DNA from 3 places in the Micromonospora sp. R311 genome. Region 2 is predicted to be linked to each of the others. Evidence: riboswitches for the same ligand, from Rfam matches in the RefSeq annotation. Region 2 holds a riboswitch; each other region holds the start of a gene.
The links. A riboswitch is a leader RNA that binds a small molecule or an ion and turns the genes downstream of it on or off. The one in region 2 is predicted to bind cyclic di-AMP.
Positions count from the first base shown of each region.

Region 1: linked by a shared signal. The riboswitch ahead of AC1WTP_RS23860 (coiled-coil domain-containing protein) and the one ahead of AC1WTP_RS03725 (C40 family peptidase) in region 2 are both predicted to bind cyclic di-AMP.
Region 3: linked by a shared signal. The riboswitch ahead of AC1WTP_RS25315 (C39 family peptidase) and the one ahead of AC1WTP_RS03725 (C40 family peptidase) in region 2 are both predicted to bind cyclic di-AMP.

Region 1 is NZ_JBSWCE010000029.1:72,804-83,071, forward strand. It holds gene AC1WTP_RS23850 (helix-turn-helix transcriptional regulator) at 18-356, opposite strand; gene AC1WTP_RS23855 (carbonic anhydrase) at 664-1,371, shown strand; gene AC1WTP_RS23860 (coiled-coil domain-containing protein) at 1,614-2,630, opposite strand; cyclic di-AMP (ydaO/yuaA leader) riboswitch at 2,635-2,765, opposite strand; gene AC1WTP_RS23865 (YibE/F family protein) at 2,932-4,290, opposite strand; gene AC1WTP_RS23870 (heavy metal translocating P-type ATPase) at 4,616-6,748, shown strand; gene AC1WTP_RS23875 (hypothetical protein) at 6,758-7,270, shown strand; gene AC1WTP_RS23880 (DUF305 domain-containing protein) at 7,346-7,972, shown strand; gene AC1WTP_RS23885 (metal-sensitive transcriptional regulator) at 8,060-8,356, opposite strand; gene AC1WTP_RS23890 (heavy-metal-associated domain-containing protein) at 8,505-8,714, shown strand; gene AC1WTP_RS23895 (hypothetical protein) at 8,749-9,741, shown strand; gene AC1WTP_RS23900 (heavy metal translocating P-type ATPase) at 9,752-10,268, shown strand, end outside.
Region 2 is NZ_JBSWCE010000003.1:182,141-192,408, reverse strand. It holds gene AC1WTP_RS03735 (C40 family peptidase) at 1-423, shown strand, start outside; gene AC1WTP_RS03730 (N-acetylmuramoyl-L-alanine amidase) at 523-2,544, opposite strand; cyclic di-AMP (ydaO/yuaA leader) riboswitch at 2,785-2,921, shown strand; gene AC1WTP_RS03725 (C40 family peptidase) at 2,934-3,974, shown strand; gene dcd (dCTP deaminase) at 4,036-4,614, opposite strand; gene AC1WTP_RS03715 (pyridoxamine 5'-phosphate oxidase family protein) at 4,694-5,242, shown strand; gene AC1WTP_RS03710 (zinc metalloprotease) at 5,306-6,289, opposite strand; tRNA gene AC1WTP_RS03705 (tRNA-Gly) at 6,584-6,654, shown strand; gene AC1WTP_RS03700 (hypothetical protein) at 6,747-6,908, opposite strand; gene AC1WTP_RS03695 (hypothetical protein) at 7,144-7,704, shown strand; gene AC1WTP_RS03690 (TetR/AcrR family transcriptional regulator) at 8,355-8,945, opposite strand; gene AC1WTP_RS03685 (GNAT family N-acetyltransferase) at 8,996-9,547, shown strand; gene AC1WTP_RS03680 (hypothetical protein) at 9,544-9,765, shown strand; gene AC1WTP_RS03675 (VOC family protein) at 9,980-10,268, opposite strand, start outside.
Region 3 is NZ_JBSWCE010000032.1:69,242-79,509, reverse strand. It holds gene pseI (pseudaminic acid synthase) at 274-1,326, opposite strand; gene AC1WTP_RS25335 (glycosyltransferase family 2 protein) at 1,460-2,587, opposite strand; gene AC1WTP_RS25330 (polysaccharide pyruvyl transferase family protein) at 2,677-4,002, opposite strand; gene AC1WTP_RS25325 (hypothetical protein) at 4,630-5,100, shown strand; gene AC1WTP_RS25320 (hypothetical protein) at 5,212-5,973, shown strand; cyclic di-AMP (ydaO/yuaA leader) riboswitch at 6,263-6,404, shown strand; gene AC1WTP_RS25315 (C39 family peptidase) at 6,633-7,475, shown strand; gene AC1WTP_RS25310 (alpha/beta fold hydrolase) at 7,594-8,340, shown strand; gene AC1WTP_RS25305 (DegT/DnrJ/EryC1/StrS family aminotransferase) at 8,566-9,678, shown strand; gene AC1WTP_RS25300 (Gfo/Idh/MocA family protein) at 9,675-10,268, shown strand, end outside.

The sequences.
Region 1 (10,268 bases), on a different contig from region 2:
TGCCGGTCAGGAGGGGGTCAACCGCGGTCACCGCCGGTCACCCGATCCTCGGTGAAGACCGCCAGCAGGTCGCCGACCTGGCGATCGGCCTCGGCCGGGTGGCGGAACCGCCCGGCCGGGTTGAGGGTGTACTCGTTGCGCCGGCCCACCCGGGTGCGCCGCAGGTAGCCGCCCGCCTCCAGGTCGGCCACGATCGCCTGGGCGGCCCGCTCGGTGACGCCCACCTCGTCGGCGACGTCACGCAGCCGGGCGGTGGGGTTGCGGGCGATGGCGAGGAGCACGTGCCCGTGGTTGGTGAGGAACGTCCAGTTCCGGGTGTTCCCGTTCTCGCCACTCGTCATCGCCATGCCCGCCATGGTATGGCCCGCCGCGCCGAAATTCCGTCTCGCCTCGTCCCCACCGACCGGCCGCACACCGGCGGGCCGGCACGCCGCCGTGGACCCCGCCGCCCCGGGGCGGCACCCGCGATCGGGGGCGTCGCCAGGGTCGGGCGGCGTCGATGGAGCAGGCCGGCCGGGGCGGGCAAGCGTTCGGTGATACATGAAATGCATATCACGCATATCTTGACGTACCTTTGCGCTCGGTGTGACCGTGGTGGCAGCCCGCGCCCGACCTCCGGCCGGGGTTGACCAGGTCGCTTACGTCGAAGGACGAGGTGAGGGGATGAGCCGTCCCGGTTCGCCCGGTGTGCAGCCGGGCTCGTCGCGCGAGTCGGCGGCGGCGGTGCCGAGCACGCCGGCACAGGCGCTCGCCGAGTTGTCCGCCGGCAACCGGAGGTTCGTCACCGGCGTCCCGCGCCATCCCAACCAGGACGCCGGGCACCGCGCCGCGGTCGCCGACGGGCAGCATCCCTTCGCGGTGATCGTGGGCTGCTCCGACTCCCGGCTGGCCGCCGAGATCATCTTCGACCGGGGCCTCGGCGACCTCTTCGTGGTCCGGACCGCCGGGCACACCACCGGCCCCGAGGTGCTCGGCAGCGTCGAGTACGCGGTGACCGTCCTCGGCACGCCGCTGGTGGTGGTGCTCGGGCACGACTCGTGCGGCGCGGTGCAGGCGGCGAAGGCGGCGGTGGAGACGAACGCGCCGCCGGCCGGTCACCTGCGGGCGGTGGTGGACGCCGTCATGCCCAGCCTGCGCCGGGCCGAGGCCGAGGGCGTGGCCGACGTCGACGGGATCGTGGACATCCACATCGCGTGCACCGTCGAGGCGATGCTGGACAGCTCGCCCGTGCTGGCTGCAGAGGTGGCCGCCGGGCGCTGCGCGGTGGTCGGGATGTCGTACCGGCTGGCCGCCGGCGAGGTGCGGACGGTGGCCGCGGTGCCCGGCGACCTGGCCGACCCCGTGGTGGACCCGGCCGCGGCCGTCGCCTGACCGCCACCCCCGCGACCGTCGCCTGACCGCCACCCCCGCGACCGTCGCCTGACCGCCACCCCCGCGACCGTCGCCTGACCGCCACCCCCGCGACCGTCGCCTGACCGCCACCCCCGCGACCGTCGCCTGACCGCCACCCCCGCGACCGTCGCCTGACCGCCACTGCGGCGGCACCGCCGAAGACGGCGCGAGGGCCGTCCCGCCCGGGGAACGGCCCTCGTGTCGCGCCGGCGCGGATGTCGCTACAGCAGCGAGACGTGGACGTGGTCGGTGTGGTTCGACGGCCCGCTGTACGACTTCCAGCCGGTCGCCGGGAACCAGATCTGCCGGTTCCAGATCACGTAGTAGATGCCCAGCCGGTCCGCGTTGCGGATCAGGAACGCGGCGAGGTTGTTGCCGTACATCCGGGTGTCCTTGTTGTGCCAGGGGGCGAAGCCGCTGCGCTGCAACGACCAGTCGCAGGCCCGGCCCTTGGGGTGCTCCCAGGGCCCACCGGGGCGGTAGCAGCCGACAAACCGGTTGAAGCCGGCCCGCTTGACCTCCTTGTACATGTGCAGCGTCCGCGGCGTGATGCAGCCGGAGGTGGTCGGGTCGTTCTCGCTACAGGACTCGGCCTTCCAGTCGCCGTCGGCGGTGCGGCCGGGGGCGACCCGGGCGACCGGCGAGGTGGCCGACACCAGGCCGCCGGTGAAGCCCAGCCCGCCGACCAGCGCCAGCGCCTTCTCCGCGTCCCGCTTGTTCTTGGCCATCAGGTTGGTCTGCTTCTGCTGCTCGCGGATCTCGGCTTCGAGCGCCAACTTCGCCTGCTCGGCGCGGTTCTTGACGGCGTTGATCTTGGCGAGCCGCTTGGCATTGACCATGTTCAGCTCGTCCAGGGCGGTGGCCCGCTCGACGAACGAGTCGGGGCTGTCGGCCTCCAGCAGCATGGCCACGGCGCCGATCCGACCTGTCCGGTACGACTGGGCGGCGATCTGGCTGACCTGCGGGGCGAGCGCGTTCAGCTCGGCCTCCGCCCGGTTGACCTCCAGCGCGAGTTCCAGTTGACGCTTCTTGGACTTCGCCAGCCGGGACTTCGCCTGCGAGTAGTTCCGGTTGGTCGACTCGATGACGTCCGTGATCAGCTTCGAGTCGTCGTCCTCGTGCCCTGAGGGGGTGGGGGGCTTGGGTGCGGCCGAGGCCGGGAGCGGCCCGGCGAGCACGGCCAGGGCCGCGAACACGGCCACCACAGGAGTCACCCAGCGGCGTAGGGGTGCCGTCACAGTGTTCCCTTCCGTCGACCGCCGACCGGGTTAGCTGACGGGTTCGGGGCGGAAGTGGCCCCTACCGCTGTCGCGGACTCACCCCACGTACCTGGGTCCCCGGCTCGCCTCGCGGCGATTGGGCGGCGGCACCGCAGGCGCCGCTGCGCGCCTTCGGCGGTGACCGGCAGCGAGGTTACCCGAGAGTCCACCGGTGGATCTACGTCCCGAAGCCGACTAAATGCGTTATTTCGTAATGGCGGAGGGTGACAGGTGATGCGTTTATCAAGCTCACCGGTCTGGACGGTCACGCTGCGGAGTCTCACCATGCGGTGTCCGTGCTCCTGTCCGGATCGGGCCACCCGGTGGGGGTGGCGGAGGAGGTGTTTCCGGCGCGCGGCGCGGCGAGCGCCCGCAGCGCGTCGGCCCGGTCCGTGGCCGGCCGGGAAACCGGAGGGGTGCCCGACGGCTCGCCGTCGCCGTCGCCGTCCTCGTCGCCGGCGGGGCGCTTGGCGCGGCCGGCCGTGGTCACCAGCGCGGCGAGCGCGGTGGTCAGCGGCACGGCGGCGATCAACCCGAGCGTGGCGACGGCGCTGCGGACGATCTCCTGGGCCAGGAACTCGCTGGTCAGGATCTGGGTCACCGACCGGGAGTCCGCGGTGAGCAGGAGCAGCAGCGGCAACGAGGCGCCGGCGTACGCCAGCACGATGGTGTTGACCGTCGAGGCGATGTGCGCCCGGCCGACCCGGGTCGCCGCGCGGTAGAGCTGGAGCCGGGACAGGCCGGGGTTGGCGTGCGCCAGTTCGGTGACCGTCGCCGCCTGGGTCACCGTGACGTCGTCGAGCACGCCGAGCGAGCCGATGATGATCCCGGCCAGCAGCAGCCCGTGCAGGTCGACGTCGGCCTGGAACATCGACAGCGTGGTCGCGTCCTCGGAGCCGTACCCGGTGAGATGGGTGGCGGCGGTGGCGAGGGTGCCGAGCACTCCGGTGAGCACCAGGCTGCCGAGCGTGCCGAGCACCGCCACCGAGGTCTGCGCGGTCACCCCGTGCGTCAGGTACAGCACCACGAACATGATCAACGCGGCGCCGACGATCGCCACCAGCAGGGGCGACCGGCCGGAGCTGATCCCGGGCAGCACGAAGGCGAGCAGGATGGCGAAGCTGGCCGCCAGGCCGGCCAGCGCGGCGAGCCCGCGCCACCGGCCGAACGCGACGATGGCGGCGGCGAAGAGCACGACCAGCCAGACCAGCGGCTTGCCCCGCTGGTGCTCGGCGATGTTGTAGCTGCTCGCGGTCGGGTCGGCCGGGTCGGTCAGCTCGACCAGGATAATCTCGTCACCCACCGCGACAGTCGGGGCTCCGGGCCCGGTCGGCACCGGCGTCTGCACCTCCCGGCCGGCGTCCGGGCCGTCGGCCACCTTGACGGTGACCGTGCCGCACGGGCCCGCCGCCGGATCGGGCGCCTCCGGTGCCGGCGGGCAGGCCTCGGTCACCACCCGGGTGACGGTGCCGTGGTGGCGGGGCGGGTCGGTGCCCTGGTCGGCCCCGGGGGTGTCGCGGGGCCAGAGCAGCAGGGCGGCGACCACGGTGGCGAGGACGAGCGGGACCACGGCCGCGACGAGGATCCGCCGCACCCGGGGCGGGGCGGACGGAGCGGGACGGGTGTGGTCGGCGCCCATTGAGTGTCTCCCAACGAATCCGGGGCAGGGTACGTGTCGGCGGGCCGGTCGGTTCAGTGGCGCCGGCGGGCCGGCCCGGATCGCGGGCGGGTTCGCCCGAGGGTGGCGACGCGACCACGTACCGTCGACCCGCTGGCCGGCCGTCCACGGGCCGCCGGCGGCGCCGGTGCCCGGTGGGCGCGGGACGAATGGTGCGAGATCCGGAGGGCCATCGTGCCGAATCGTAACCATCCCGGTATCCGGACGCAGGTCGCGTGGGCTGGTGTCGGGCACCTCACCCGGCGGTTGGCCCGCGCGGGCGTCTCCGTTCGGGGATGTTGGAGGCATGGCTGAGCACACCCCGTCCCGCCGGGAAGGCGCGGCGCACGGCGAGCACGATGGGCACGGCGGGCACGGCGGGAACGGCGGGCACGACAAGCACGCCGGGCACGACCCGGAGATGTTCCGCCGCCGGTTCTGGCTCTGCCTGCTGCTCACCCTGCCGGTGGTGGCGACCAGCCACATGGTGATGGACTGGTTCGGTTACTCGCTGGAGTTCCCCGGCCGGTCCTGGGTGGGGCCGGTGCTCGGCTCGGTGGTCTTCTGGTGGGGCGGCTGGCCGTTCCTGGCCGGCGCGGTGCGGGAGGTGCGCGACCGGGCGCCAGGGATGATGCTGCTGGTCGCCATGGCGATCACGGTCGCCTACGTCGCCTCGCTGGCCACCAGCGTGGGCGCCTTCGACCTGGACTTCTGGTGGGAACTGGCCGCTCTGGTCACCATCATGCTGCTCGGGCACTGGCAGGAGATGAAGGCGATCGGGCAGGCGCGTGGCGCGCTCGCCGCGCTGGCCGCCCTGCTGCCCGACGACGCCGAACGGGTCGCCGGGGACGGCCGGGTGGAGCGGATCGCGGTGGCCGAGCTGCGGGTCGGCGACGTGGTGCTGGTCCGGCCCGGCGGCCGGGTGCCGGCGGACGGGCGGGTGGTCGACGGCGCCGCCGAACTGGACGAGTCGATGATCACCGGGGAGTCCCGACCGGTGCCGCGGTCGGCCGGCGACCGGGTGGTGGCCGGCACGGTGGCCACCGACTCGGCGATCCGGGTCCGGGTCGAGGCGCTCGGCGAGGAGACCACGCTCGCCGGCATCCAGCGCATGGTCGCCCAGGCCCAGCAGTCCAGCGGGCGGGCCCAGGTGCTGGCCGACCGGTTCGCCGCCGGGCTGTTCTACGTCGCCACCGCCACCGCCGCGGTCACCGTGCTGGTCTGGACCGTGCTCGGCGACCGGGACGAGGCGGTGGTCCGTACCGTCACCGTGCTGGTGATCGCCTGCCCGCACGCGCTGGGCCTGGCCATCCCGCTGGTGATCGCGCTCTCCACCGCGCTGGCCGCGCGGTCCGGCATCCTGGTCAAGGACCGGCTCGCGCTGGAGCGGATGCGCACCGTCGACGCGGTGCTGTTCGACAAGACCGGAACACTGACCCGGGGCGAACACGTGGTCACCGACCTGGCGGCGACGCCGTCCGCCGACGCGGACGAACTGGTGCGGGTCGCGGCCGGGGTGGAGTCCGACAGCGAGCACCCGCTGGCCCGGGCGATCGTCGCCGCGGCCGGTGCGCGCGGCGGCCCGGCCCCCGCCACCGGGTTCCGCTCGCTGCCGGGCCGTGGCGTCCAGGCCACCGTCGCCGGCCGGGAGTACGCCGTGGGCGGGCCCGCGCTGCTGCGGGAGCTGGGCGTACGGCTTCCGGACGGGCTGGTGGCGGCGACCGACCGGTGGTCGGAGCGGGGCGCCGCGGTGCTGTACCTGGTCCGGCTGCCGGACACCGCCCTGGGTGCGCTCGCCCTCACCGACGAGGTGCGCCCCGAGGCGCGGGAGGCGATCACCGAACTGCGTGCCCAGGGCGTCCGGACGATCGCGATGATCACCGGGGACGCCCGGCCGGTCGCCGAGGCGGTCGCCGCCGACCTCGGCTTCACCCCCGGCGTCGACGAGGTCTTCGCCGAGGTGCTCCCGGCCGACAAGGACGGCAAGGTCACCGAGTTGCAGCGGCGCGGGCTGACGGTGGCGATGGTCGGTGACGGGGTGAACGACGCGCCGGCGCTGGCCCGGGCCGACGTCGGCATCGCGATCGGCGCGGGCACCGACGTGGCGATCGAGTCGGCCGGGGTGGTGCTCGCCTCGTCCGACCCGCGGGGGGTCACCGGCGTGATCCGGCTCTCCCGCGCGTCGTACCGGAAGATGCTGCAGAACCTGGGCTGGGCGGCCGGCTACAACGTGGTCGCGCTGCCGCTGGCCGCCGGAGTGCTGGCCTGGGCGGGGCTGGCGCTGAGCCCGGCGCTCGCGGCGGTGCTGATGTCCGCGTCCACCATCGTGGTGGCGCTCAACGCCCAACTGCTGCGCCGGGTACGGCTCGGCCCCGTGGAGCCGGTCCGACCCGCCGACGAACCGGCCAGGGCCGGCCCGGCGGACCGGGGGGCCGGCTAGCGTGGAAGCGTGCGAACGGCGCGGGCGGTGTCGGCCGGGCAGTGGGCCCGGCTGCTGCTGCTGTTCAGCACGTTGTTCGGGCTGGCCGCCATGCACACCCTGGGCCACGGAGTGCACGCCGGCCACGGCTCCTCCGTCGCCGGCCACGGCTCGTCCCTCGCCGACCACCATGGTGGGGTCGTCGTTGACGGCGTCAGCGCGGTCGCCGCGCACCTCGCCACCGCGGCGGCCGCGGTCGTCGTTCCGGCCCTCGGCTCCGGCGGCTGTCCGGACGGCTGCCCGACCGGGCGGGTGCTGCCCTCGGGCGGGTCCGGGGGCGGTGAACTGCCCGGGTGGGGCGTCTGTCTGGCCGTGCTCGGCGCGCTCGGGGTGTCGGTGCTGGTCGCCGTGCTGCTGCTGGCGTCGGCGCGGGTCCCGGGGGTCGACATCCGGCCGGTGCGCCGGTCCGCGGCGGCGTCCCGGGCCCCACCGCCGCGGCCGGTCGGTCTGCGGCTCGCCACGGTCGCGGTGCTGCGCAGTTAGGACGACCCGGCGCGGAAGAGGGCTGCTCCGCGCCTCCGTCCTGCTGCGCAACCACCGACACCGAAAGGCTGAACAGTGTTGACTCGTACCATCGCGCGCCGTGCCGCCCTGGCCGGCGTCGCTGTCACCGGCGTCCTCGCCCTGGCCGCCTGCGGCGGGGGCCACTCACCGTCGGGCGTGGGTCACGACATGCCCGGCGCCACCGCGACCGGCGGCGCCTCGACCGGCGCGGCGGCGTTCGACCCGGACGACGTGATGTTCGCCCAGATGATGATCCCGCACCACCGGCAGGCGGTGGAGATGGCCGACCTGGCCGACGCCCGGGCCGCCGAGCCGGAGGTGAAGCGGCTCGCCGGGCAGATCAGGGCCGCCCAGGCGCCGGAGATCGCCACCATGACCGGATGGCTGGCCGCCTGGGGGCACCCGGCGCCGTCCGCCGGTGCCCGGATGCCGCACCTGGATCACGGCTTGCCGGGCATGATGTCCGACGCCGACATGCAGGGGCTGGCGACGGCCTCGGGCCCGGATTTCGACCGGCGGTTCCTGACCATGATGATCGCCCACCACGAGGGTGCGGTCACGATGGCCGAGGACGAGCTCGCCGACGGCGCCAACGCGGAGGCGAAGGCACTCGCCAAGGAGATCAGCACCGCCCAGCGGGCCGAGATCGCCATGATGAAGGAGGTCCTGGCCCGACTCTGACACCGTCGGGGCGACGCCCGGGCCCGTCCGCCACCGCGGTGGCGGGTCCGGGCTCCCGGCCGGGCCGGGCGACGTCCGGTGCCGGGGTCAGCCGCGCTTCATCAGGCGGCCGACGGCGGCCATCATCTCGGTGGCCATCTCGTCCGCGCGACCCTCGGCGGCGCCCTCGTGCATGCAGTGCCGGGCGTGCCCGTCGAGCAGGCCGAGGGCGACCTTGTCCAGCGCGGCCTGGATGGCGGAGATCTGGGTGAGCACGTCGATGCAGTAGCGGTCCTCGTCGACCATCTTCTCGATGCCGCGCACCTGGCCCTCGACGCGGCGCAGCCGCGCGAGCAGCTGGTCCTTGCTGGCGGTGTAGCCCCGGACGGGCGTAGGTGAGGTCATGACGACAAGGATAGCGTACCCCTGGGGGGTATGGTACGGTGCCAGATGTCCGGTACCCCCACGGGGTACCGGTACCAGGATCGGCAGCCGTTTGCCTCCGCCTTACCCCCCAGGGGTATATGGTGGAGGCGGTGAGAGGGGAGTTCCGATGGTCACCACGACGTACCAGGTGCAGGGCATGACCTGCGGGCACTGCGTCAGCTCGGTCAGCGCCGAGGTCGGCGCCGTGCCGGGCGTCACCGACGTCCAGGTCGACCTGGCCACCGGCCGGGTCACCGTCACCAGCGAGCAGCCGTTGGACACCGACACCGTGCGCGCGGCGGTCGACGAGGCCGGTTACGACCTCGTCGACGCGTGACCGGTCGCCGGCCGAGGGAATCGAGGTAACCAGCATGAACACGGCGACGAAGCTGAGCGGATTCGCCCTCGGCCTCGCGGCGGTGTTCGGCGCGGCGTACGGGGTCGGCCAGGTGGCCGGCCCCGTCTCGCCCGCGGCCGACATCCGTCACGACGTCGGCGACGGCGCACACTCCGACACCGGTGCCTCCGGGCACGGGAGCGAGGAGAGCGGGGCCCATCTTCCCGGCGGTCTGCTCGTCTCCGACCGGGGCTACACCCTCGTCCCGGTGGCCGCCCCGGCGGGCGAGTTCGCCTTCCGGGTCACCGGTCCGGACGGGCGGGCGGTCACCGCGTACGACGTGGCGCACGACAAGCGGATGCACCTGATCGTGGCCCGCCGCGATCTCTCCGGCTTCCGGCACGTGCACCCCGAGATGGCGCCGGACGGCACCTGGCGGGTCGCCTCGCCGCTGGCCGGGCCGGGCGTCTGGCGGGCGTTCGCCGACTTCACACCCACCGGCGGGGAGCCGCTCACGCTCGGCGTGGACGTGACCGTGCCCGGGATGCTGACCGAGACCCCGCTGCCGGCGCCGGCGACCAGCACCACGGTCGACGGCTACACCGTCACCCTCGCCGGCACCCCGGAGCCCGGCCGCACCGCCGAGCTGACCCTGACCGTGAGCCGCGACGGCGCGCCGGTCAACGACCTGGAGCCCTACCTCGGGGCGTACGGGCACCTGGTGGCGCTGCGCCAGGGCGACCTGGCGTACCTGCACGTGCACCCGGACGGCGCGCCGGGCGACGGGCGCACCCGGCCCGGCCCCGAGGTGACCTTCTTCGCCGAGGTGCCGTCGGCCGGCGCCTACCGGCTCTACCTGGACTTCAAGCACGGTGGCGCGGTGCACACCGCCGAGTTCACCGTCGTCGCCGGCAGCCCCGGCGTCCCGGCCGGCGGCGCGCCGGCCGTTCCCGCGCCCACCAGCACGAGCGCACCCGCACCGACGGCCGGCGCCGACCACGGCAGCCCCGGCCACGGGCACGACTGACGGGACCGTGATGACCACCACCAGCAAGCCCCTACCGATGGCACCGAACCGGATCGAGCTGGCGATCGGCGGGATGACCTGCGCCTCCTGCGCCGCCCGGATCGAGAAGAAGCTCAACCGGATGGACGGGGTCACCGCCACGGTCAACTACGCCACCGAGAAGGCCACCGTCCAGTACGCCGACGAGGTCACCCCGGCGGAGCTGATCGCCACGGTGGAGAAGACCGGCTACACGGCCGTCGTCCCGCCCCCGCCCGCCCCGGCCGGTACGGAACCGGCCGCCGAGCCGGTGGACGAACTGCGTGGCCTGCGTACCCGGCTCTGGGTCTCGGTCGTGCTGACCGTGCCGGTGATCGTGCTGGCCATGGTGCCGGCCTGGCAGTTCGACTACTGGCAGTGGCTGTCGCTGACCCTGGCCGCCCCGGTGGTGGTCTACGGCGGCCTGCCCTTCCACCGGGCGGCCTGGATCAACCTCCGGCACGGCGCGGCGACCATGGACACCCTGGTCTCCCTCGGCACGCTGGCCG
Region 2 (10,268 bases):
AAGCGGCTCGAGAAGATGCTGCCGGTGACGGTGGTCAAGACGGAGAAGTGCCCGACCATCGAGGGCGTGGTCAGCGAGGCGGCCCGGGAGGCCATCAGGACCGCGTGCGCCCAGGTCGGCAAGCCGTACGTGTGGGGCGCCGACGGGCCGAACTCGTTCGACTGTTCCGGCCTGACCCAGTACGCCTACAAGGCGGCCGGGATCTACCTGACCCACCACACGGGCGCGCAGTGGAGAGAGGGCAAGGCCATCTCGCGCTCCGACGCGCGCCCGGGTGACCTGGTCTTCTTCTTCAGCGACCTGCACCATGTGGGGCTCTACCTCGGCAACGACAAGATGGTGCACGCGCCGCGGGCCGGCAAGCCGGTCAACGTCTCCAGCATCAACACCATGCCGGTCGCCGGGTTCCGCCGACCCGGCTGATCGTCGCCGTACCGCAGAAGGGCCCCCGGTCAGCTGACCGGGGGCCCTCGGCGTGTCGGGTCGGCGGCTCGGCGGGGAGCCCCTGACCCGGGCGGGCGACTAGGGAGCGCCGACCGCCGACGGCAGGAGCCACACGTCGTCCAGGTTGACGTAGCCGATCCGGTGGCCGAACTGGACCTGCACGTAGCGCAGGTCGCCGCTGACCACGGTCCAGTCGCCCGGGGACGACCCGTCGAAGGTGACCGCGCGGTAGTACTCGCTCGGCAGGACCCCGCCCACCGCGTACCGCTGGCCGGCGGCGAGCGTGTACTGCAGCGGTGAGATCGCCTGGTACGGCACCCCGGCGGGGTAGGCCGCCTGCTCCGGGTAGGCCCGCCCGTAGACCGGGATCGTCGCCTTGCCGGGCTTCGGCGTCACCACGAAGCCGGTGGCCCACTTCGCCGTCGGCGCCGAGGCGGGGTTGTGGAACCAGGCCTTCTGACCGAGGTACCAGATCGCCGTCCAGTCCCCCCGCACCTCGGCGACGGCGTACGTCTGGCCGGCCGAGCCCCGGGCGCTGTGGTCCGGGACGTACATCGTGCCCGGCGAGCCGTCCGGGTGCTCGCCCAGGTCCACGGCCAGCGGCGCGTCGTGGCTCGGCGCGCTGCGCAGCAGCACCGCGGACGAGCCGCGCAGCGGGCACGGGTCGCTCACCGGGGGCAGCGGGGTGGGCACCCCCGGCGGCTGCCGCGAGCACCCGGTGAACGCCGGCTGGTTGCCGGCGAACTCGGGGTCGATGGTCACCAGGCCGGTCCGCGGGGTGCCGGTGGACCGGAACGGCGCCTTCAGCAGGTCGAAGTAGTGCGACCAGTCCCAGTACGGTCCCGGGTCCCAGTGCATCCCGGCGACGTTCGCCGCCACCGTGCCGGGGACGTTGTCGTGGCCGATGATGTGCTGTCGGTCCAGCGGGATGTTGAACCGCAGCGCCAGGTGCCGGACCAGCTTGGCCGAGGTGCGGTACATCGCCTCGGTGTACCAGGTGCCGTGGCCGGCGAAGCCCTCGTGCTCCAGGCCGATGGACTTGGCGTTGACGTACCAGTTGCCGGCGTGCCAGCCGACGTCCTTGGTCTTGATGTGCTGGGCGATATGGCCGTCCACCGAGCGCAGCGTGTAGTGCCAGCCCACCCGCTTCGGGTCCTTGACCAGGTTGACGCTGGGCCAGAAGTAGCCCTCGGTGTCGTGGATGACGATGTACTCGAGCTTCTGCTGGGCCGGGCGGTTGCCCAGGTCGTAGTTGCCGTAGTCGCCGGGCCGGGGGCCGTACTTCTGGTACGGAGCCGGGATCCACTCGCAGCCGATGCCGATCGGGCACTCCAGCCCGTCGGGCCGCTCGGCGCGCCGCAGCCCGAGCCGGTGCAGGGCCGACTCGTCGGGGCTGACCGCCCGGGCCGGCAGGGTCACCCGGTGCCCGTCGTCGGTCGTCCGGCTCGCGCCCTCGCGGAGTTGGCCGTACACCTCGTCGGCGAAGGCGGCCGCGGTGTCCTCGGCGCCGGCGCCGGAGTAGCGGGCCACCGCGCCGTACCAGGCCGCCGGGTCGCTGGCCGCGCCGACCGGGCCGCCGAGCTCCCGCTGGTACGCGGCGAGCAGCGCCGCCCCGCCGCGGATGTTGGCGGTCGGGTCGGACCGCAGCGCCTCCGCGCTGGCGCCGGTGAGCGCGGCGGCCGCCTGGAGGGTCTGCAGCGCGGCGTCGCCGGGAGCGGCCGGCGCCGGTTCGGCCGTGGCCGGCGCGGCGACGGCCAACGGCCGTGACTCGTCACCGCGCGGGTCCTCGCCCTCGTCGATGTGGCTGCCACCGGGGAGCGAGGTGACGTGGGCGGCGTCGGTGAGGTGCATCGGGCCGTAGCCGCCACTGGTGCTCGGGGTGCCGGGATGGGTGTCCCAGCGGGACTCGAGGTAGGAGACGGCGAGCAGGACGCTCTCCGGCACGCCGAACTCGGCGGCCGCGGCGGCGTACTGCTGTTGCCGGTCGATCGAGTCGGCGGTGGCGGGACCGCTGGCGGTGAACGGGGTGACCGCCATGGCGAGGGCCGCGGCGGCGGCGAGCAGGGCACGCCTGCTCCTCGATCTCGTGGACAGGTGCATCGGACCCCCTGGTCAGACGGGTGGACGATGCGGCCACCTTCACCCCGGCGCCCGTCCGCCGTCAATACCTTTCCATATATCAACCTCAGAGGAAGAAAACCTTCGAGCCGTCCCCACGAGGGTCGTCGATCCCGCCAGGTACGGAGTGTCACGGCGACACGGGTTGCGGATTGATAACGAGCGTCTCTACTCTGGTCATTCGTCGGCCCGACAACAGCTCCGTCCAACCCGGGCGGTAACGGTCCGGCACCGCCGAATCGCTCGCGAGCGAACCGGGGAACCAGGTAACCCGGGGTGAATCCGCAGTCACTGCGGTAGGGCGACCCCTTCCCGCCCGAACCCGTCAGCTAACCCGGTAGGCGGTACAGGAAGAAGGAGTACGGAGCCCGGTGGCACACCATGCCCCGCGGCCACCGTCGGCACGGTCGGCGTCCGCCGACCCGACGACGGCTGCGCCGCGCCCACGCTGGTCCCGCTTCACCACCGCACTCGCCGCCCTGGTCGGCTTCGCCGTCGTCCTGACCGGCGGCGCCACGGCGGCCCACGCCGAACCCACCGTCGCCGAGATCGAGCGCCAGATCGACGAGGACTGGAACAAGCTCGAACCGATCATCGAACGGCACAACGCCACCCGCCAGGACCTGGCCGCCAAGCGGAAGCAGGCCGACGCCCTGGCCGCCCAGATCAAACCCCTCCAGGCACAGGTCGACGCGGCGATGCAGAAGGTCAGCGCGCTGGCCGTCCGCGCCTACAAGGGCGAGAACGTGCTCACCATCAACGCCGTGCTGGGCAGCAGCTCGCCGGGCGAGGTGGTCGGGCAGCTCGAACTGCTCGACCGGTTCGCCGAGCGCCAGCAGCGGGACGTGCGGCAGGTCGCCGACCTGCGCGACCAGCTGGCCGCCAAGAAGGCGCCGCTGGACGAGATGATCGCCCAGCTCGCCCGGGCCGAGGCCCAGCTGGCGGCGAAGAAGAAGGAGATCAACGCCGAGATCGACCGGCTGCAGAAGCTGCGGCTGCGGGTGTACGGCAACGGCGGCGGCGGACCGCTGCGCCCCGCGCCGTGCCCGGCCGGCTACCCGGGCGGCGCGGCCGGGGTGGCGGTCAAGTTCGCCTGCGCCCAGATCGGCAAGCCCTACGTCTGGGGCGCCGAGGGCCCGAACTCGTACGACTGCTCCGGGCTGATGCTGGCCGCCTGGGCGAAGGCCGGGGTCTCGCTGCCGCACAACGCCGCGCAGCAGCGCGGTGTCACCGCCACGGTCAGCCGGAGCGAGCTGCGCCCGGGTGACCTGGTCTTCTACTACGCCGACCTGCACCACGTCGGGATGTACGTCGGCGGGGGCTGGGTGGTGCACGCCTCCCGCGCCGGGGTGCCGATCAAGATGAAGCGCCTCGACGACGGCCCGATCCACAGCTTCGGCCGGCCGGACTGACGACCGCGTACCACGGAAAGGGGCCCGCTCCGACGCCGGAGCGGGCCCCTTTGCGCGCGGGTCAGCGGGTCGGCCAGGTGCGCCACTGCTGCCAGGAGCGGCTCGGCGTCGGGCCGCGCTGCCCCTGGTAGCGGGAGCCGTAGACGGCCGAGCCGTACGGGTGCTCGGCCGGCGACGAGAGCCGGAAGATGCAGAGCTGGCCGATCTTCATGCCCGGCCAGAGGGTGATCGGCAGGTTGGCCACGTTGGACAGCTCCAGCGTGACGTGGCCGGAGAAGCCGGGGTCGATGAAGCCGGCGGTGGAGTGGGTGAGCAGGCCGAGCCGGCCCAGGCTGGACTTGCCCTCCAGCCGCCCGGCGAGCTGGTCGCCGAGCGAGATCACCTCGAGCGTCGAGGCGAGCACGAACTCGCCCGGGTGCAGCACGAACGGCTCGCCGTCGGGCACCTCGACCACCGAGGTCAGCTCGTCCTGCTGCCGGGCCGGGTCGATGTGCGTGTAGAGGTGGTTGTTGAAGACGCGGAACAGCTTGTCCAGGCGTACGTCGATGCTGGACGGCTGCACCAGCGTGGGCTCGAACGGCTCCAGCGCGAGGGTGCCCGCCTTGATCTCGGTGACCAGGTCGCGGTCGGAGAGCAGCATCGGAACACCATAGCGAAGCGTCCCGGGTGACCTGCGTGTCGGACTAGGTGTTCGTACACGTGTTCGATAGAATGTCCGCATGGCTTCCTGGTCCGAATTCGCCGCTGACGAGCCCCGACTCGCCGACGGGATCCGCCTTCTCATGCAGCAGTACGGGCCGGGCTTCGGCTACCTGGCCACGGTCCGCGCCGACGGCGGGCCCCGGGTGCACCCGGTCTCCCCGGTGATCACCGACGAGGGCCTGTTCTGCTTCGTGGTCGACTCACCCAAACGACGCGACCTGGAGCGCGACGGGCGCTACGCGCTGCACTCCTTCCCGCCCGAGGAGAGCGACGACGAGGCCTACGTCGCCGGGCACGCCCGGCCGGTCACCGACCCGGCCCGGGTCGCCCGGTTGGCCCGCAGCTTCCGGGCCGCCACGCACGTCGACTGGCGGCTGTTCGAGTTCACCGTCGACGTGGCCATGCTCGCCCGCCGCGACCCGGGCGCCGTGGGCGGCCCCGGCAACGGGCACGGCCGGCCCGCCGTCCAGGTCTGGCTCGACCCGGCGGTGCCCGACGCCCGGGACGCCGAGCCCGCGTCGCGCGCGCGCCGGCCCGCCCACGACGCCCACCGCGAGGCCGCCTGAGCCACGAAGACACCGGTGCCGGCTCCGTCGTTCGGAGCCGGCACCGGTGGGTGGTACGTCAGATCAGGCCGCGCGGTACGCGTTCCACGCGGTCAGCATCCGGCTCGCCTGGCCAGCGGTGAACTGGTACATGCACGAGTCGTAGGTGTAGTCCATGAAGTTGGTGATCGGGTCCACGCCCGGGGCCGTGCAGGTGTCCCGCCCGGTCGGGCACTGGAAGGCCGGTGAGGCCTCGGCAGCGGTGTCGCTGACGCCGTCACCCGTGCCCGAGCAGCCGCCCTGGAAGGTGTGGTAGAGGTTCAGCCAGTGGCCGACCTCGTGGGTGCCGGTGTCGCCCTGGTTGTAGTTGGCGGCGGTGCCACCCGGCAGCGACTCGCTCAGCGCGACCACGCCGTCCATGCTGCTCAGCTTCCGCTGCGGGAAGGTCGCCCAGCCGAGCAGGTCGTCGCTCAGTTCGCCCAGGTACACGTTGAGCGTGTTCTTGCCGCCCTCCCGCAGCGAGGTCTTCATCGACCGCTCCGCCGACGAGCCCTGCACGATCGGGTACCACGCCGGGTTGGTCACCCGGTTGATCTTCTGCAGTTGGAAGCTGAACGCGGTGGCCGCGCCTCCGGTCGCTCCGCTGTAGGACTGGTTCAGCACGGTGATCTGCGAGGTGATCATCGAGTCCGGGATGTTGCCGCCGGCCCGGGTGCTGTCCCGCTGGATCACGTGCACCACGACCGGGATGGTGACGGTGGCCAGGGTGGTCGCCCCGGCGCCGGTGCGGAACCGGGCGCGCTCGCGGAGCGCGGCGGCCAGATCGGCCTCCCGCTCGCGGGTCTCCGCGAGGGTCAGCTCGTTCGGTTCGTGCTTCGCCGCGCCGCCCGCCTTGATCCGGGCGTCCGCGTGGACGTCGGCCGGCTCGACGCACACCTCACCGGGGGCGGCGGAGAAGGCCGAAGCGGCCGGTACGACGCCCACCGCGGCGGTGCTGAGCAGCAGCGCGAGGGTCGTCGACGCGACACCGGCGGTACGCCGGGTCAGCAGGTCGGGACGAAGTCCCATGGGCCCACCTCTTTCTGGCGGCATGACAGGGGGTGTGTCACGCCGTGGCTGAGAACGTGGGGGAGAGGTTACAACCGATCGACAAATTTGAGAACGACCATATGTTGCCGGAGGGAAACTTTTTCCTGGCAACGCGGCTGGGCGCCGGCGTCGGGTGCGCGGAGTGTTGCCCTCGGGTGGCTGCGGTGTTTCGCGGCGATCTTGAATCCCCGGGAAGGTGCGTTGCCAGGGTGGTCGGGCGGAGGGGGTACCTGGGTGCGCCGGGGCGGTGACTCAGGTACAGTGGTCCCGCTTGCGGGTGTAGTTCAATGGCAGAACATCAGCTTCCCAAGCTGACAGTGCGGGTTCGATTCCCGTCACCCGCTCCGATCGGAAGGCCCTGGTCAGGACGAAAGTTCCGCCCAGGGCCTTCGACGTTGCTGGGGTCGGCAGCTCCGAACGGGCCATCCACGGGCCACTAGCCACGCTTCTTGCCCGCCTTCTTGCCCTTGCCCTTGGCCTTGTCCGAGGAGCCGGCCGCCGGCTTCTTGCCCGCCTTCTTGCGCTCGGCCTTCACCGCGTCGCTCACCGCCTGGGCGATGGCCCGATCCGCCTCCGAGGTGGCGTGCTGGTAGGTCATGGCGGCCTGGGTCGATGACCTTGTTGAGATTGCCGCGCCAGATCGGCCGCCCGGACGGCGTGGTGAATCCATGGGGTGAGAGCAGACTGGCGGCCTGCGGTTGCATGACTTGCGGCACGCGGCCGCGGCAACGGAGGTCATCGTGGCAATACCGATTGACGCAGGCCGTCCAGGCGACATCTGGAGACTTCACGCCGACGACTGGCCTGTGCGGATAAAGGAGCGACGCAAGCACATGGTGGTGTTCCAGTCGGACGCCGAACCAGCACGATCGGGCCACGGGATCGACTCGGGGGACTGGGGCCATACTCTGCAGCGCTTTCGTGAGGACCTGGAAACGCTTTACGCCGGTGATCAGGCGCATGTCTTCGTCCCCGAAACCGAGGTCTACATCCTCGAGATCGCGAAGAACGAATACAAGGCGTCTGGAAAGGGCTGGGTTGCCTGGAGAACCGGGCAACCGCCCACCTCGGAGTTCGCGGACTACGGCCTGTTCTTCGATCCTGCATCGGAGTGGAACCTCGACGGTGAACTCGTCTACCGACCGTTTGCCATGTTGGACGACGGCGCGCAGGTAACTGATTCCCGGGGTCGGCAATGGACCTTTACCGCGCCCTTCTCGTTCAGTGGCGAGGACGGCCGGCGCGGAACGCCCGCCTGGCCGCTGGTTGTGGCGGGCGACGACGGACCGACCAAGACCCTGACCGGCAGCAGTGACAACGACCAGAGGGCCGAATGGAGCGCGCGCTCGGGCGTGGGTTCAGACGTCTTCGATCTTGAGTTGCCTGACTGGTAGGCAACCGCACAACGACGCGCCCCGCAACGCTACGTGCCCCGGCACCTCCAGCACAGCGACAGCGGTCGCCGTGCTGGGGGTGCCGGGGCCGTCACGGGCCATCCGTGGGCCAGTAACCGGGGCGCGTAGCCGGTCACGAGCGGGCACGAGAAGCAGCCGGGTGAGCCGCCGGCCGCAGGCGTTTCGGACATCGCGGTCGGTTGATCACGCTCTTCCAAACTGAGGCCCGCAGGGACGCGGTGTTGGGAGGCGGCGCCTATCCTCTGGGCCATGGGAGCTGTCAAGCCGTGGCACCTGTTCGTCCTGACGCTCTGCTGCCTCTTGCCGACCGCTGCGGCGATCGTTGGCGGGGTCTGGGCGGTCCGTCGATCCGGTAACCGTCGCTGAGCCCCAAGTCCAGTCGCAGGTGCCAGGCCATCCACGGGGCCACAAACGGGTGCCACCAGGGGCCAAGCCAGGCCATCCAGGACCGGACCGACCAGCGGCTACCCAGCACGACGATCCGATCTTGTCCAACTCCCAAGCTGGCAGTGCGGGTTCGATTCCCGTCACCCGCTCCAACGTGAGGCCCCAGCTCAGGACTCGTCGACGGCGCCGGTGAGCAGTGCGGGCATCGAGGAGAAACGCCAGCCCGCGTGCTCGTCGTTGGATCAGTGCGCGGCGGTCAGGGTGGCCAGGTAGTCGTCCAGGAGCTCGACTTGCCGCTGCGGCGGGAACGCCGCCGGGTCGAACAGGGCCTGGACCACCAGGCCGAGAAGGAAGGACTGCGCGCCAGCCGCGATGCTGGCGGGGTTGCCCGGGGGCAGTTCGCCGAGATCCTGGGCCGCGGCCACCCGCTCGGTCAGTCTTTCGCGACCTCTCGCGTACTTGCGGGCGTAGTCGGTGCTGAGGTTGGGGTCGGAGAGCGCGGTGTCCCAGGAGGAGACCCAGATGCGGTTGATGTGGGTGGTCTCGGGGGTCAGTGGCAGGATGTCCAGCAGTGCGTCCCTGAGGGCGGCCAGACCTTCGCCCGTGTGTCGGCGGGGGCGGGAGATGGTGCGCTGTTCGAGCAGGTCGAGGGCGTACTCCACCAGGGCGTGTTTGGTGGGGAAGTAGTGCGTCAGCAGGCCGGTGGTCGCGCCGAGTTCGGCGGCGACGGCGCGCAACGTCAGGCCGGCGAAGCCGCGGGTGGCCATGACCTGCCAGACCGCTTCCGAGACATCGCGTCGGCGGGCCTCGTGATCTCCCTTGGTGCGTGGCATGCTGCCACGGTACATTCCCGTAACAATTGTTATGCGAATGGGAGGCTCTCATGTTCTCGCTGCCGCTGCGCGACGGTGCTCGCCTTGGGCCGCTAGAGGTCTGGCATGTCGAGGAGTTCGCCGAACATCTGGACCGGGCCCGCGACCACATTCGTCCCTGGGTCGGTGCCGCGTTCGTCACCGACGATGTGGAAGGGGCGCGGGCCACGCTCAAGCGGTACGCCCAACGCCAGGCCGGCGACGGTGCCCGCCTGTATGGCATCTGGCGGGATGGAGTGTTGGTCGGCGGTGTGATGTTCACCGATTTCAATGCCGCTGTCGGCTCGTGTGAGATCGGTTGCTGGCTGGAGCCGTCCGCCGAGGGCCACGGTCTGGTCACGCAGGCGTGTGGCGCGTTGTTGGACTGGGCCTTTGCGTCCCGGGGGCTGCACCGGGCCGAGTGGCATTGCCGGGCCGACAACGACCGCAGCTCAGCGGTGGCCAAGCGGCTCGGCATGACGCTGGAGGGCGTGCGCCGCGAGGCATGGCCGTACGAGGGCGTGCGCCACGACAAGCAGCTCTGGGCGGTCCTTGCTTCCGAATGGCGAGCCCTGGGGCAGTGATCGGCGACGGCTTCGCGGTCCTGGCCTGGGCCGCACGTGGGGCTGAGCTGTTTGGCGGCGAAGCGGTTCGTCGAGAACTCCCGTTCGGCCTCGCCATCGGTCTCGGCCTGCTGCTCGCGTTCGAGGGCATCATCAAACTGATCCGCCGGCGGGGCCACCCGCCGCGCGGTCCGCTTCACCTTGTCCCCGTCCGGTCTTTCGGCCTGACGGCACAGTGAGCGAGGCGACCCTGGCGGCGTGTCAGGCGCTGCGGGCGGCCGGGATCCCGCTGGTGGCCGCCACCGCCCGGACTCCGGCGGGGGATCCGCGCGCTGGGCAGCCCTGGCACCGCTGGTCACCGTCGCCGTCTGCTGCACCGGCGAGATCGGCTACGACCCGGTGGGTGACCACCTCCAGGCCAACGGGTCCTCGGCCGAGCCCGACGATCCGAACTCAGATGAACAGGCAGAACGGGTGGCCGGCCGGGTCGAGGTGCACCCGCACGTCGTCCTGGGGCTGGAAGTCCGCCACGGTGGCGCCTGCGGCGACCGCATGCGCCGAGGCCGCGTCGAGGTCGTCGACCTCGATGTCGAGGTGGACCATCATCGGCGGATCCTGCGGACCGGCCGGCCAGACCGGCCGTACATAGTTCGGCTCGGTCTGGAACGACAGGCCGGCGCCGTCGTCCGGTGCGCGCAGCGTGACCCAGTCCGGCTCGTCGTCGTGGCGCGACCAGCCGAGC
Region 3 (10,268 bases), on a different contig from region 2:
ACCCGAAGCCCTGCCCCGGCGGGGGTCGCCCACGGCAGGGCGCCGCGTGGAGCATGTCGTCGGGTGCCGGGCGTGGCGGCCGGCGCGTGCCCCGTGCGGCGGGGCCGGCTCGGCAGGGCGCGCGTGGAGTCTGTCGGCGGGCACCGGTGTGCCGGCCGGCGTGTGCCCCGTGCGGCGGGGCAGCTCGACAGGGCGCGCACCGATCACGTCACCGGCCGCCGACCGGCCGCGGGTGGCGCCTGCCGGGGCAGCCGAACCACGTCGCCGGGTAGGTCAGATCAGGTCCCAGCTCAGGGGAGTGCCGTGCGGGACGTCGACGGTGAAGGTCCGGCCGAGCACCCGGTCGATCTCCACCGGCGGCAGGCCGCCCGCGGGCCGGATGGACCGGACGTTGGCCGCGGTCACCGGGTCGCCGGCGCGGACGTCCTCGACCACGAAGAGCGACCGCCGGAAGCGCAACCCCTCCCGCTCGGCCGGGGTCGGACCGATCGCGGTGCCGCCGAGGGCGGCGTACGCCCGCTCCGACTCGGCGACCAGGGCCGCCAGCTCGGTCGGGTCGAGCGAGAAGTCGGCGTCGACGCCGCCGTCCGCCCGGTCGAGGGTGACGTGCTTCTCGATGAAGCAGGCGCCGAGGGCCACGGAGGCCACCGCCACGCCGATCCCCGGGGTGTGGTCGGAGAGGCCGACCGGCACGTCGAACGCTCCCGCCAGCACCGGCAGCCGGCGCAGGTTGCTGTCGGCGGGCGGCGCCGGGTACGACGCGGTGCAGGCCAACAGCACGATGCCGCCGGCGCCGCCGTCCCGGGCGGTGCGCACGGCGGCGTCGATCTCCGCGACCGTGGCCATCCCGGTGGAGATGACCAGGGGCTTGCCGGTGCTGGCGACCAGCCGGATCAGCGGCAGGTCCACCAGCTCCGACGACGCGATCTTGTACGCCGGGGCGTCCAGCTCCTCCAGCAGCCGCACGGCGGAGGCGTCGAACGGCGAGGAGAAGACGGTCAGCCGGTGCCGCCGGGCCCGCGCGAAGATCGGCTCGTGCCACTCGTACGGGGTGTGCGCCCGCTCGTAGAGCCGGTAGAGGTTCTCCCCGCCCCACAGCTCGTGCTCGCCGGAGATGCGGAAGTCGGGCGTGTCGACGTCGATGGTGATGGTGTCCGGCCGGTACGTCTGGAGCTTGAGCGCGTGCGCCCCGCTGGCCGCGACCGCGTCCACGATGGCCAGCGCCCGGTCCAGGTCGCCGTTGTGGTTCCCGGACATCTCGGCGACCACGAAGGGCCGCTCCCCGGCCCCGACCGCGTGCGGTCCGATCTTCACTGTCGCCGTCATGCCGACCTCTGCTCGCCGTACGACCACACCGGGGTGCGGTCCTGTCGTCGCCGGCCGCCGCTGCGGCGGCCGACCTGGAAACCCGGACGCCGGGTGCTGTCCCGCCCCCGACGTGCCACCCGTCGCGGCACCCTCACGGCTGCCCGCGCCCGATCAGCGCCTCGGTCCGCGCCGTCTCCGCCTGCGCCGTCTCCGGCGTCGCGGGCCCGGTGCCCGGGTCGGGCCGCGGCGGCTCGGGAGCGCGGCGCAGCCGGCCGGCCAGCCGGTGCGCGCGGCGCAGCGCCGCGTACGCGAGGTAGCTGTTCCGGCCCACCAGCCGGTGCTTGAGCCCGGCCACCCCGCCCGGTCGGGGATAGCCGTCGGCGGGCAGGTAGCGGCGGTAGTGCTCGGCGACCCGGCGGAAGAAGGCGCGCCGCAGGTGCGGGTGCAGCCGGTCGTCGTTGCCGGCCACCACCAGGTAGTGGTTGACCATCAGCTGGAACAGCTCCGCGTGCAGCCGCTCGTCCGGGTGGCGCCGGCGTACCCAGTCGAGCAGCCGCTCGTACTGGTCGAACGCGTCGAAGTGCCGGCCGCTGCGGGTGGAGGTGATCGCGCCGAGCCGACCCTGCCGGTACAGGTAGCAGACCCGGTCCAGCACCGATATCTTCTCCGCGCCGATCAGCAGCGGGTGGCTGAACGGGATGTCCTCGTACCAGCCGGGGTGGAAGCGCAGCTCCAGCTCGGTCAGGAAGTCCCGGCGGACCACCTTGTTCCAGGCGGTGTGCTGCACCCGCAGCAGCTGGGGCCGGTCGGCCAGCCGGACCACGCCCGGTATGCCGCGCAGCAGGTGGCTGCTCGCGTCGACCTCCCGCCGGCCGTTCTCGTGCACCCGCAGGTGGTCCAGCATCAGCACGTCGGGCTGGTGCGCGCGCAGCCGGTCCAGCACCGCCGGGATCGTCCCCGGCGGCAGCCAGTCGTCGCTGTCGACGAACCAGACGTACCGGCCGGTGGCGACGTCGAGCCCGGCGTTGCGGGCGAGCCCCAGGCCGACGTTGCGGGTCAGGTGCACGGTACGCACGCCGGCGCGGCCGGCGGCGTACGAGCGCAGCATCTCCCCGCAGCGGTCCGGTGAGGCGTCGTCCACGGCGATCAGCTCCACCGCGCCCGCGTCACCGGCCGGGACGTCGGCGCGGACCGACTCGAGGCACTGGTAGAGGTACGCCTCGACGCCGTACACCGGAACGACGATGCTCAGCAGCGGTTGCGTCGGCTCAATGACCACGCCGCCACCCTCGACCCCGAGGGTGGCCGGTCCCGGAACCTCACGTGGCCGGCGGAGGTGGAGTCCTTGAACGTCCGCCGAGCGGTGGGTTAACGGTTCAGCATGCGCCGCACCGGGCCACCGACCGCTCGCCGCACCCGGGCCCGCAGCCGCTGCTCCTGGAGGGTCTCCACGTCCTGCTGCAGTCCGGCGTTACGGTCGCGCAGCCACTGCACCCGGGCCAGCAGGGTGTCCCGGTCGGTGGCGCCGGCCGGCCGGACGGCGGGCGGGAAGGTGGTCGCGCGCACCTCGGCGTCGAAACGGGCGGCGCTGTCGCCGTCGGCGAACGAGTTGCCCAGGTCGTGCTTGGCGAGGAAGGACAGCATGGTCTCGAACCGCGCCTTGTGCCCCTCGTTGAGCGCCGTGTAGTCGGCCTCGTCGAAGAGTTGCGCGGCGTCGACGTCGGCCGGCACGTCCTTCATCACCCGGTGCGGGATGTCGAAGTAGCGGGCCAGTTCCAGGGTGCGCGAGTCGTGCGCGAAGAGGTATCCGGGCGTGCCGGAGACCAGCGCCGTGATGGTGCCGTGGATCCGGGTGCCGAACGCGAACTCGAAGCCGGAGAGGTAGTCCATCCACGTCCACGGGTCGAGGAACATCCGCACCTTGTCCTCGACGAAGAGCGGGTGCGAGCTGTGGATCGGGATCGGGCTGGACTTGCCGCGGTCCTCCGGGGCGTCGCCGTAGAGCAGGGTGCCCAGGGTCTTCAGGTCCTGCGGCAGGTAGCGCAGGTTGGGGTAGCGCTCCTGGTGCGCGGCGATGATCTTCGCCATCGACTTGACGTACGGGGAGATGGTCAGCGCCAGCCGGTCGGTCGGCTCCAGGGCGGCCTTCTTCTTCTCCACCCGCAGGCTGTCGCCGTGCAGGAACATCGACGGGCAGCCGATCACGTCGACCGCGGAGAAGCCCAGGGCGCGCAGGTAGCTCTCGGTGATCTCCCCGCGTACGCCGATGCTGTGCGATCGGTCGAGCACCGCCCGGACGAACCGGGTCACCACCTCGTCGATCGGGCGCAGGTACTCGCGGTCACCCTTGACGTCGGTCTGCACGCCGACACCGAGCACCACCACCGGGATCTTGAGTCGCTCGATGAACTTGGTCATGGTGACGAGCCGGTGCGCGTAGCTGCGCCGGAAGGCGTTCGCGAGCGGAATGACGAACACGTCGTACCGCTCGTTGAGCGTGTCGGCCTCGCGGAGATCGATCTTGAACCCGTTCGAGGTGATCTCGGTGCCCCGGGTCTTGAGCAGCTTGTGCGCGGCGTGGCTGAAGACGAGGTTGCCGTTGTTCTCGCCGATCCAGTTGCCCTCGAACGCCTCCTCCGGGGAGTAGACGTCGAACGGTCCCTTCTTGGCCCGCATGAGGATCCGCTGGTGCATCTCGCCGCTCCGCCTCTCGTCCGCCCCCGTGTGCGTTCCGGGCGGACACACCGTCACCGCTCGACTCCGACCGGCCACCGGGGCCGGGCGGCTCGCACCTGAGGGTTCGGGGAATATTAGGCCACCGGACGTCCCGTGCACAGACGCCCGTCGCCGTCGTGCCCCGGCCGCCCCGCCCGGTAGGGTGCCCGGGCGGGGCGGTCCGGCTCGGCGAGGTCTCGTTCGCCTGCGACCTCGTGCACGTCTTCGTGATGATCACCGTGCTCCGCACCGGTGACCGGGGGACCGGCTTCACCGGGCTGGTGTGCACCGGCGGTGCTCGGCTTCCTGCCCACCGCGCCGGGCGCTGGCCGCGCTGCCGCACCGGCACGTGCCGACGCCGACGATGCGCCGGTTCGCCCCGCGCCGTCCGAACCGGACGGTGCCGGGCGGCGCCGCGGTGCCGGCCACGGAGCGAGGCTTGGTGTCCCGGCGGGCGCCGTGCCGGGCGCAGGCACGCCGGACCAGCGATCGGCGTACGTCGACTCCCGCTGGGGCGTCCACCCTGGTCGGTGCCGTCGGCGCGGCGTCCGGACGACACGCCCGGTGGCGATGCGGGGGACCGGCCCGGACGGTAGCGTGGTCGCCGTGCTTCCCGTCGCGCTCACCTGTCCCCTGTGGTGGGTGGCGCGCTGGGCCGCGCGGCTGACGGCCGGCCTCGCCGTCGCCGTCGCGCTCGCCCTCGGTGCCGGCGCCCCCGGCGCCGTGGCCGCACCGGCCGGTCCGGAGCCGGCGCTGTGCACCGCGGGGGCGGCCGGTCCGGGCGTCCCGGCCCCGCCCGCCGCGGCCCTCGCCGGCGCGTTCGCCGACGCCGGCCCGGCCGGGCACCCGGTCCGGGGCACCGCACCTGCCGGCCCGACCGCGACCGCCGGTCCGGCCCTCGTGCTCGTCGGTTCCGCCGCGCTCGCCGCCGCCGACGAGCAGCCTGCCGCGCTCGCCGGTCCGGCCGCCGGGCCGGAGCCGGCCGCAGCCCCGCCGGCGGTCGTCGCCGGGCCGGCCCCGGCGCCGGCCGGGTCGCTCCCGGCCGCCCGGGCCCCGCGCGCCCCGCCGCACTCCTGATCCGTCCGCGGGGTCGACGCCCCGCCCACGATCCCTGCCCCCGCACCCGTCCGGCCCCGCCACAGCGCCCGGACGCGGCTTCCCGCTTCCGCATCCGCTTTCCCCCGTGAGGTGCCGACCTTGGAGACCGTCCTCTACTACCAGTTCCTGATCGGGGTGCCGCGGGCCGCCGCCATCTGGTCCGGCCTGCTGGTGCTGGCGCTGACCGTGCTCACCGTGCTGGTCGCCCGCCCCGAGCGCCCCACCGACGAGGAGTCCGCCCCGGTCGGGCCGGCCGAGCCCGACCTCGCCGACCTGCGCCGCTACGCCGAGGAGGTGGCTGTCGCGGCGACCCGGGCGGCGCAGACCGCGCGCCGCCGGCGGGCCGACTGGCTCGCCGCGCAGGCGGAGGTCGAGCGCACCTGGCAGGCGTACGACGAGGCGGAGACGGCCGCCCGCCGGTTCCTCGGGGCCGCCGCCCTGCCCGCCCCGCGCACCCCGCGCACGCCGGCCGAGTACGCCGCCCGCGAGCGCTGGCTGCACCACGCGGCGATGGCCGCCCACTGGCGGGGAGAGCTGTCCGCCCGGCAGTTGTCCGACGTGTTCGGCCACCGGGCCGGTTGGGACTCCCGGCGGCACCCGGTCGAGCAGGAGATCGTGCTCGCCCGGGCGGTGCGCGAGCAGCGCCGGGCCGGCTACCGGACGGCCGCCGAGCGGGAGCGGTCGGCGTGGCGGGACGCCGAGTCGGCCGCCGAGGCGGCCCGTGCCCTCGCCGCCGAGGCGTACGCCGCCGCGGCCCGGCTCCGGCCGGGTCGGCTGCCCGCACCGCGTGCCGAGGCGGTGCCGGCGCGTGCCGTCGCCGCGGCCCGCTGGCGGCCGGCGCGGGTGGGCTGATCCGCCGAACTATTCCGGTGACGCCGGTCACAGTGGCCGCGGAATCGGTCATCGGGCTCGTCCCGGTCGATGCCTGTCGACAATTCCGGGTCGACGGCGGTGGCTTGTCCGGTTGTCGACCCGAGATGTCGTCGGAGAGGTCCGTCCCATTGAGTCACGTCAGTGCGCAACTGCCCGCAAAATTGTCGTGCCGGATCAGGTTTACGCAGGTGAACTGGGGTTGGCAGGCTACGGACTGACCAGTAATGTCGGCCCGTCTGGTGCGGTTACCGATCGCAAGAGGCGACGCCGCGCCGACCCGCTCAATCGTGATCACACGAACCGGGGAACCAGTGCACCTTTGGGGTGAATCCGCGGGCCACGGCCCGTGGTAGGGCGTTCTTCCCGCCCGAATCCGTCAGCTAACCCGGTCGGCGGTGTCGGAAGGAGTTCCATCCTCGTGCAGCACGATCCCACCCCTCGCTTGTTCCCCCACCTCCACGGCCCCGCGGTGCCCGCGCCGCTCGCCCCGATCGCGAGCTGACCCGCCGGAAACCGCCCCCGCCCGACAGTCGGGCGCTCCCCTGAGTGGTCACCAACCCGCGGACGAGACGTCCGCGCGGTGGCGCCGGCCTGCCCCCCGGACCTGGCGCCGGTGTGCCGCTCACCCCCCGAGTCCCGTGGAGGAATCCGTGAAGCACCACCTGAAGCGCCAGTTGCGCCGCATCACCACCGACCGCCCCTACCAGGTCGCCGCCGCCTCGGCCGCGGCCCTCGTGCTCGCCACCGGCGCCGGTGCGCTGGCCGCCGGAGCCGACGAGGCCCCGGCCTCGGCGCCGGCCGCGGCCACCGTGGCCGAACTGCGGAACGCGCCCGCCGCCGCCTCGCGGGGCGAGGCCCGGATCGGTGCGGTCCCGTCGAGCGCCGCCCCGTCCAGCGCCGCCGCGTCGGCCGCCGCCTCGTCGGCCGCGCCGAACCCGGACCTGACCCGCAAGCAGAGCACGCCGAAGCCGCCGTCGCGCAAGGTCCTCGACTACGACTACCAGGCGCAGACGACGTACTACAACTGCGGCCCGGCGGCCGTGCGGAACGCGCTCAGCGCCACCGGCATCGAGCGCACCCAGGACGCCCTCGGTGCCCAGCTGGGCACCACCGAGATGGGCACCAACTCCGCCGAGGACACCACCCGGGTGCTCAACGCGGTGGTGAAGGGCAACCCCTACCGGACCCGGATGATCTCCGGCCGCGCCGCCACCCCGGCCCAGATGGACCAGCTCCAGGCCGACGTGGTCCGGGCCATCACCGCCGAGCGCGGCGTCGTGGTGAACATCGCCGGCAGCGCCACCGACACCGCCGGTGGCTGGCACTCCTTCCCGGGCGGGCACTACATCGCGGTGGTGGGCTACGACGACGACGGCCGGCTGGTGAAGATCGCCGACTCGGCGAACCCGGCGACGGCGTCGTACTGGATGACCACCATCGACCTGGCGAACTGGGCCGCGACCCGCGGCTACTCCGCCTGACCGCCACCGTCCCGTCGCACCGTCCGGGCGCCGGTTCCCCACCGGGGGAGCCGGCGCCCGGCGCGTCCCGGCCCGCGGCCCTCGCCCCGGCCGTCCGACCGGTGGCACACTGCGCCCTATGGACTCCGAATCGGATACCCGGGACGGCCGGCGGCCGGTCCTGCTGCTGCTGCACGGCATGGGCGCGACCGGCGAGGTGTGGCTGCCCTGGGCGCCGTTGCTGGAGCGCCGGTGGACCGGCCGGTGGCTGGCGCCGGACCTCGCCGGGCACGGCTGGTCCCCGCCGCTGCCCCGGTACTCCTTCGCCGGGCTGGCCGGGCAGGTCGCCGGCGGCCTCAAGCCGGGTGACCGGCTCGTCGTCCTGGGCCACTCCCTCGGCGGGGTGGTGGGGCTGGCGCTGGCCGCGCGTACCGCCGGGCTGGACGTGGACGCGGTGGTCGGGCTCGGCATCAAGGCGGTCTGGTCGCGGGACGAGCTGGCCCGCGCCGCCGAGCTGGCCGCCCGCCCGGTCACCTGGTTCGCCACCCGGGACGAGGCGGCCCGGCGCTACCTGCGGGTGAGCGGGCTGGCCGGACTGTTCGCCCCGGACCATCCGGTGGTCGAGGCGGGGCTGCGGCAGGTCGACGGCCGCTGGCGGCTGGCGATGGACCCGGCCGCGTTCGCGGTGGGGGAGCCGGACCTGCCCACCCTGCTGGCGGCGGCCGACGTGCCGGTGGTGCTGGCCCGGGGCGAGCGCGACCCGATGGTCTCCGACGCCCAGCTCAAGGAGTTCGGGGTGCCGGTGGTGACCCTGCCCGGCCTCGGGCACAACGCCCACGTCGAGGACCCGGAGGCGGTGCTCGCCCTGGTCGACCCGTACCGCTGAGCCGCGGTTCGCGGCGGAGATCAGGGTGTTGTGCCGCCACGCCCGGCGTCTCCGGGATAACATGCCCGTACGTCCCGGAGTGCGCCGGGAGTCCTGTTTGTCCGGGTGATCCTTTCGCGCCGACCCCGTCGGATCACCCGTAACCACCACCCCTCCTGTCCACATCCGAACGAGGTAGCGCCGCGCCCGGTCCGGGCGCGGCCGCTGTTCGACAGGAGGAAGCCCATGTCCGGGCTGACCACAGAGATGATTCCACCGGCCAGGCCGGTCATCGGCGAGGCCGAGATCGAGGCGGCCGTGCGGGTGCTGCGCAGTGGCCGTGTCGTCCAGGGGCCGGAAGTCGCCGCCTTCGAGGCGGAGTTCGGCGAGCTGGTCGGGGGCCGGCACTGCGTCGCGGTGAACTCCGGCACCTCCGCCCTCCAGCTGACCCTGATGGCCCTCGGGTTCGGCCCGGGCGACGAGGTCATCGTCCCGTCGTTCTCCTTCGCCGCCACCGCCAACGCGGTCCGGCTGGTGGGCGCCCGGCCGGTCTTCGTCGACATCGAACCGGCCAGCTTCTGCCTGGACCCGGCGGCGACCGCCGCGGCGGTCACCCACCGCACCGTCGCGATCATGCCGGTGCACCTGTACGGGCACCCCGCCGCCATGGACCAGATCATGGCGGTCGCCGAACGCCACGGGCTGGCCGTGGTCGAGGACGCCGCCCAGGCCCACGGGGCCACCCTGTCCGGACGGCCGGTCGGCGCGTTCGGCACGGCGGGCTGCTTCAGCTTCTACCCCACCAAGAACATGCACTCCCTGGAGGGCGGCATGGTCAGCACCTCCGACGGCAAGCTGGCCCGTACCCTGCGGCTGCTGCGCAACCAGGGCATGGAGCAGCGGTACGCGAACGAGATCGTGGGCGCCAACATGCGGATGACCGACGTGGCCGCGGCGATCGGCCGGGTGCAGCTGCGCCAGCTGCCGGAGTGGACGGAGCAGCGGCGGGCCAACGCCAAGCTGCTCGACTCCCGGATCACCGGCCTGATCACCCCGCCGGTCGCCGACGCCGCCCGGCACGTCTACCACCAGTACACGGTGCGGGTACCGGGCGGTCGCCGCGACGCGGCCGGGCGGCGCCTCACCGAGCTGGGCGTCGGCAACACCGTCTACTACCCCACGCCGATCCACCGCCTCCGGCCTTACCTGGGCGAGGACGGCAGGCCAGGCCCGTGGGAGCTGCCCGAGACGGACCGGGCCGCCGCCGAGGTGCTCTCGCTGCCGGTGCACCCGTCCCTGTCCCAGCAGGACCTGGAGCGGATCGCCGAGGGCGCCAACCTGGCCGGTGGTGCCCGGTGACGCGGGCCAGGCTGCGCGCGGGCCTGATCGGCCTCGGCGCGATGGGACGCAACCACGCCCGGGTCCTCGCCGGGCTGGACGGCGTGGACCTGGTCGGGATCGTCGACCCGGCGGGCGATCCGACCGGCGCGCTCCCGGTGCCGGTGGTGCCCGATCTGGACAGTCTGCTGAGGCTCGGCGTCGACTACGCCGTGGTCGCCTGCCCGACCGCGCTGCACGAGCAGGTCGGTCTGGCGCTGGCGCACAGCGGGGTGCCCGCGCTCATCGAGAAGCCGCTCGCCCAGTCCGTGGCCGCCGCGGTTCGGCTCGCCGAGGCGTTCGAGGCCGCCGGCCTGGTGGCCGGCGTGGGGCACATCGAGCGGTACAACCCGGCCCTGCAGAGCCTGCGCCTCCGGTTGGAGGCCGGCGAGCTGGGCGAGGTGTTCCAGGTGGTCACCCGGCGGCAGGGGCCGTTCCCGCACCGGATCGCCGACGTCGGGGTGGTGATGGACCTGGCGACCCACGACATCGACCTGACCAGCTGGGTCGTCGGCCGGGAGTACCGCACGGTGTCGGCCCGTACCGTCTCGCGCAGCGGCCGGCTGCACGAG